Regions from separate parts of the Bacillus sp. ISL-75 genome, predicted to be linked through region 2. Evidence: riboswitches for the same ligand, from Rfam matches in the RefSeq annotation. Region 2 holds a riboswitch; each other region holds the start of a gene.

Region 1 (2,243 bases), on a different contig from region 2:
AACTTCCAGGTCCCATTTCAACTGTTTTTGCTGCTGCCTTCTCTGCCGCGATTCCATAATACGTTAAAGCAGCCACTGAAGCTTGAAGCAGGTCCTTCTCCACTCCTGCAAACGCTCCAATCACAGAGGTTAATAAACAGCCAGTGCCTGTCACCTTCGTTAAAATTGGATGTCCATTTGACACGACATAGGTTGTTTTCCCATCCGATACGACATCCTCTTTTCCAGTGATGACGACAAGTCCATTCAATTTTTGTGCTGAAGTAATAGCTAGTTCAATGATATTTCCTTTTACATCCCCAGCATCGACGCCCTTGATTTCCCACTTTTCACCAACCACATTGGCAATTTCGGCTGCGTTTCCTCTAATCACAGAGACTTTTACCTCGTTCATAATTCGTTGCGCGGTTTCGGTTCGATATCGAGTAGCCCCCGCACCAACCGGGTCAAAAATGACGGGAACACCGGATTCATTGGCCGCTTTTCCGGCAATGATCATCGATTCTACTGTCTGTGGGTTTAATGTTCCAATGTTCAATACTAATGAACTTGCAATCTTGGCCATATCTGCGACTTCCTCAACTGCATATGCCATAACCGGTGAGGCACCAAGGGCAAGGAGCCCATTTGCTGTAAAATTTGTGACGACAACATTAGTAATATTATGTACAAGCGGGTTAACCTTTCTAACTTCTTCCAACGTTTCATACAAACTGTTTTTTTCCATCTCAATTTCCCCGTTTCTTATTTAAAATAAAGGTTCGGTTAAACTTGGCCGATGATTTCCGCTCCATCAAATTAGCTTTAAAAATAAACAATGACCTTTAAACAGCCAAAATAAAAAAACCAGATCCATAAAAGGACCTGGTTAGTTAGTCAAAGAAATAATTAACATTCACTTGGCTACTTTCCTACGCTGGTATTATCCAGATCAGGTCCGAAGGGTTGAAAATTTCACCATTTTCTCTCAGCCTGTTTACAGGGCACCCCTAGTAGATCTAATACTTTATTTAATTAACTACATAATATTCCTATGGTACTAGAATGTAAAGGAAAAAGTACCAGTTAACATAACATTATTATTGTTGTTTGCTTTTATATGGGAAAGTAACAATAAATGTTGTCCCTTTATCTTTTTGGGAATGAATTTCTATCTGTCCATTTAATTTTTCCAAGCTTCTCTGCACCAATGATAAACCGATTCCCCGATTTTCACCCTTGGTAGAATACCCTTTGATAAATAAGCGATGTCTTACATCCTCATCGATTCCTTGTCCTGTATCATGGACCTCCAACGCTAGGACTTCATCGTAAAAGTCAAACCTTAAGGTAACTTTTTTATGTGGACGGTCCGCAACAGCATCTAGTGCATTATCGATTAAATTCCCGAGAATCGTTACCACTTCATGGGTTATTTCCTGCTGCTGTGGTTCAGGTAGACTTCCTTCCCCATCAATGATTAATTCACATCCATTTTCCCTAGCGAAGCTAAGTTTTCCTAAAATAAAACCTGCTAAAACAGGATCTTTAAAACGACTGACAACAAATTCTACTTCAGTTTGTTGGTGATCGACAATTTTGGTAATATATGACGAGACCATTTGATAGTCTTTCATATGAATTAAACCTGATATTACATGCAGTTTATTCATGAATTCATGTGACTGGGTTCTCAGTGCTTCCGCGTATAGCTTTACACCGGTTAATTGTTCAGCTAATTGCTTGATTTCGGTTTTTTCTCTGAATGTAGCAATCGCACCGACAATCTTTCCTTTGACAACCACCGGAACCCGATTGGTTAAAATGGTAATATGATTGATTTCTTGTTCTTGGTCTAATTGAGATTCCCCCGTTTCTAGAACAGAAGATAGCATAGAATTTGGCATGTAGTCATCCACTTTTCTTCCTAAAAAGGACCCATGAATGCCAGCTTTTTGAAGAAGTCGGATCCCCTCATTATTTACAAGAGTGGTAAACGCATCCTGGTCAACTGCCAAAATTCCTTCCTTTGTGGATTGGAGCATCGCACTACGTTCCTCAACCAATTTTGCCATCTCACTCGGCTCAAGTCCAAAAAGAATCGCTTTGATTTTTCTAGCTAGAAAAAGGGCTCCTAGAATCCCAACTAGAATTCCTACTCCCACACCGATCAAAATAATTTTCCTACTTTGTTCGATCGCCTGATTAACTTTTTCTAAAGAAATCCCAACCGCGACTGCTCCTATTTGTTTATTTTCTTGATC
Region 2 (2,243 bases):
TTCGGTAAACCCAAATGTTCTTTAGGCGTTACATAACAAAGCATAGCTGTACCATACCAACCAATCATTGCAGCCCCAATAGCTGATGTAATGTGATCATAACCAGGTGCTATATCAGTCGTAAGAGGTCCAAGTGTGTAGAATGGTGCTTCCTGACACACTTCTAGTTGTTTATCCATATTTTCTTTAATTAGGTGCATAGGTACGTGTCCAGGTCCTTCAACCATTACCTGTACATCATGTTCCCAAGCAATTTTTGTTAGCTCTCCAAGAGTCTCTAATTCTGCAAACTGCGCTTCATCATTGGCATCTGCAATAGACCCTGGACGTAAACCATCCCCTAATGAGAATGCAACATCATAAGACTTCATTATTTCGCAGATTTCTTCAAAGTGAGTATATAAAAAGCTTTCTTTATGGTGGTGTAAACACCATTGTGCCATGATTGATCCACCGCGGGATACAATACCTGTTAACCGTTTTGCGGTTAATGGAACATATCGTAAAAGAACACCAGCATGAATGGTGAAGTAATCAACACCTTGCTCCGCTTGTTCAATCAAGGTATCACGGTAAATTTCCCATGTAAGATCTTCAGCAACACCATTTACTTTTTCAAGTGCTTGATAAATGGGGACGGTGCCGACAGGAACAGCTGAGTTTCGAATAATCCATTCTCGTGTTTTATGAATGTTTTTACCCGTTGATAGATCCATAATATTATCAGCACCCCAACGCGTGGCCCATGTCATTTTTTCAACCTCTTGTTCGATGGATGATGAAACAGCAGAGTTACCGATATTCGCGTTAATTTTAACATGAAAATTACGTCCTATTATCATAGGTTCTGACTCTGGATGATTGATATTAGAAGGAATAATCGCTCGACCTTTTGCAACTTCATCACGCACAAATTCAGGTTTCATATTTTCCCTTATTGCGATAAATTCCATTTCAGGAGTAATAATTCCCTTTTTTGCATAATGAAGCTGTGTCACATTTTTCCCTTTTTTTGCACGTAATGGTTTGCGCTTCAAACCCGGAAACACGTTATGATTGGCACGAGGATCATTTTCATCATTATACCCATTATCTACAGGCTTAATTTCTCGACCTTCATATTCTTCAACATCTGCTCGTTCATGAATCCATGTGCTTCGAATAGCAGGAAGACCTTTTGAAATGTCAACAGAATAATTTAGATCCGTATAAGGACCGCTTGTATCATACACGCGTACTGGAAGGTTTTCCTCTTCACCAAACGTACCTGTTGTCGGGCTTAACTCAATTTCACGCATTGGCACTTTAATGTCGGATCTCGAACCTGTTACATATACTTTTTTACTTCCTGGAAAACTAGACATGATGGAAATATTTTGTTCGTTTAATGATTTCGTTGACATAATAAATCTCTCCTTTTTTTGAATATAAAGGACGAGATACAGAACATAACAAGTGGAAAAGCTTATAAAAGTACATCAAAAAGCCGGGACCATAAATGGTTGGACCCGGCTAATATGTATGCAGAAGTATAGGTGTAGTAAAGATTGTCTATTCTAACTTCCCCACGCTGGTATGATCCAGATCAGGTCCCAAGAGTCAAGAAACTTCATCGTGTTTCTTTCTCAGCCCAACTTATTGGGCTCCCCTAGTTATTTATATTCAATTAGCTATATTATATATGAGTATCGTTTAAAATGAAAGACATAATATTATTTAAAGTGATATAGTCGTTTTAGATAGTTTGACTTCTTCCCAATAATATTGAATAGCCTCTTTCCTAACTACCTCTGGACAATCTATTTCATCATCCCAATGGTCGTAATTGTTTTCTCCATTTACATGATGGATATCCACACTATAATATTTATCTTTGAATTTGAAAATAATTACTACCATCTCGGAATATCCAGCATCATCATTTCCAAGTTCCTGAATAAATTCTATTCCGTAACTTTCATGGTTTTTACGTTCGGCAACAGAATCTAGTATAATTTTTTTAGGAAACTTCATCTTTCTCGCTCCTTCATTTTATAAGTTTACTTCATTATGAAATCACAATTATTGGGTCATTTCAAGTCTAAAAAATTGGCTCTTTTTCCATTCCACCCGTTGTACATTCCAGAGTACCAGGTTGATAGACGATCTCTTCTTCTATTAAAGTAAGCAGGATAGTTGTCAGACTCCCCTGCCCTAATTTGGTACTAATAGAACAGTTCTAATCATATTCTTAAAAAAGAAAA
Region 3 (2,243 bases), on a different contig from region 2:
TTTCCCGCTCCCACTAGGCCCTAATATTAATACTTTCTCGCCTTGATTGATGGATAAAGTAATATGACTGAGTATTTTTTCAGAGCGATTATAAAATCGAATCGAAAGATCCTTACATCCCAGAAACATGTCCATCGACGTTTTCCCTTTTCCTTTTTTCCTTCATCAGTTCATATTGTTCTAACACACCTGTTTTTGCAAGTGCATCAACAATGACCTTCGCTAACAGTCCACCGAGAATTATTCCGCTGATAACATGAATTCCTAATGTTGTAAAAAATACTTTCATCGAGTAATAACCTAAACCGTTGGCGATTAAGTTATAAATCATGCTGCCAATCGCAGCAAAAGCCCCTGATAGCATTAAAGTAAATAGGTTATAACGTTTATATCCGAATATTGCGAATGCGATTTCTGCACCAATCCCTTGAAAAACACCTACTAAAAGGGCAGACAAACCAAAATGACTTCCAGTTAATAACTCTACTGCGGCCGCTGCAACCTCTGCAATAAGCGCTGCTCCCGGTTTTTGAATAATATACGCCACTATTGGACTAGCAATCACCCAAATTCCAAACATAAAACCTGCACCCACCGGTCCGACAAGAGCGGAAATGGGAATCCAAAGCGTCGACCATCCTAAATAGATCACTCCACAAGCGACCGCTAGAATCACAGCAAGAACGACTTCTTTCATTTTCCAAGTCATCATTTCACTACCTCCATTTTCACAGGCCATTCTTCAAGTTTATAGGCCATATCCCAAAACATATATTCCAGCTGACAACTGATTAAGAAATGATCCTTCATCTTTTCCTTTTCTCTCTCTGTTGCTGTCTTTGCCCACTCATCAAGACGGGCACAAAATTTCGTGGTAATCGAATCGGTACGATTTCCATAAAAACTGATCCAATCATAAAAGGGATGAGAACGATCAGGATTGACCTCCGTTAATAATCTTTTCCCAATTTCCCAATACGTCCACGGACATGGCAACAACACAGCTAAAATTTCCCCTAATGTACCTTCGTGCGCAACGGTAAGCATATGACGCGTGTAATGAAGAGCCGAGGGAGATAACGGATATCCTTGTAATTCCTCGTAGGGAACACCAGCTACTTGACAAAAGTTATTATGAGGATGGATTTCACTGTTTAAGATAAAAGAAATCTGCGTATTAAACATATCCATTTCTTCACGATTCTCACACTTCGAAACCGCTATACCATAGATGCGAATAAACGAATTCAAATACTCAAAGTCCTGTTTAACATAATGAATCAATTGTTCCTTTTGTAATTCCCCATTAGCTATCCCTTGCACAAAAGGATGTTCAAAAATTGCATCGAAAATAGGATCTGCTTCTTTTCTTAACTCTGCTGAAAAACTCATAAAATTTTGCCCCCTTATTGGTTTTAATGGAAAGACACTAGTAGGGGGCGGCTGAATTTTCAAGCACGAAAAAACCGCCCCAAAAATGGAGCGGCTGAATAATTATATCTATCCATACACGAACTCCACTTTCCTACGCTAGTATGAACTAGATCAGGTTCAAAGGGTCCAAGATAACTCTCGTCTCAGCCAAAAAACGGCTCCCCTAGTGGTCTTCCTATTAATTTAACCTTCACTCTACACTCGATGGTTAATCTTGTCAATCAATTAAAATCTTAATTATAAAAATAAACCAAATGAATTATAGATGCACAGAAACTTGAAGGTATTTCCAATTATTATCCAGAAAATGTCGTAAATTTCTAGAATGATACAGAATCGCTGATAAAACGCTAGAAACGCTGATAAAAGTTCGACTTCCGCTGATAAAATGGCCCAATTCGCTGATATCTCCCAAAAATCCGCTGATAAACTACTCCCCGGAACTAAATTTCCCCACTCAAGCTCCCTCATTTGCCATAAAATAAAGAAAAAAAGGAGAAGTGCGTGAACACTTCTCCCCCTCTAACACCCTATCAATCTATGACAAATTTCGGGGCGTGACAGGCACAAAATTAAGATAACATCAAAAGCAACTTTCCTTCCTTAGCATTCGTTCTTAATCGAATCGTTGCGATAAAAGAGGGCGTTCTTTCTTTTGATGACGCCATGGTTTTACACTCCTTTTTGATTTTCTATTTACTGTTTTACAACATCAAGCGTGGTTCCGCCAACAGTGGAAATAAAATAGCTATTGGTCCATAGAGAAGGAATTCTACTTTTTAACCATGGGAATTCGCTGCATAAGTAAC

The links. Region 2 has a riboswitch for thiamine pyrophosphate ahead of thiC (phosphomethylpyrimidine synthase ThiC). Riboswitches for the same ligand answer to the same signal wherever they lie in the genome.
Region 1: another riboswitch for thiamine pyrophosphate. It lies ahead of thiM (hydroxyethylthiazole kinase); the one in region 2 lies ahead of thiC (phosphomethylpyrimidine synthase ThiC).
Region 3: another riboswitch for thiamine pyrophosphate. It lies ahead of tenA (thiaminase II); the one in region 2 lies ahead of thiC (phosphomethylpyrimidine synthase ThiC).

Annotation. Positions count from the first base shown of each region.
Region 1 is NZ_JAGGQX010000006.1:30,152-32,394, forward strand. Features, by position in the region: gene thiM (hydroxyethylthiazole kinase) at 1-727, opposite strand, end outside; TPP riboswitch at 892-1,001, opposite strand; gene dcuS (DcuS/MalK family sensor histidine kinase) at 1,080-2,243, opposite strand, start outside.
Region 2 is NZ_JAGGQX010000038.1:7,902-10,144, forward strand. Features, by position in the region: gene thiC (phosphomethylpyrimidine synthase ThiC) at 1-1,403, opposite strand, end outside; TPP riboswitch at 1,546-1,660, opposite strand; gene J7E63_RS16055 (hypothetical protein) at 1,717-2,013, opposite strand.
Region 3 is NZ_JAGGQX010000017.1:15,185-17,427, reverse strand. Features, by position in the region: gene J7E63_RS07315 (ABC transporter ATP-binding protein) at 1-135, opposite strand, end outside; gene J7E63_RS07310 (ECF transporter S component) at 113-709, opposite strand; gene tenA (thiaminase II) at 709-1,392, opposite strand; TPP riboswitch at 1,506-1,609, opposite strand; partial or broken gene tnpA (IS200/IS605 family transposase) at 2,131-2,243, opposite strand, start outside.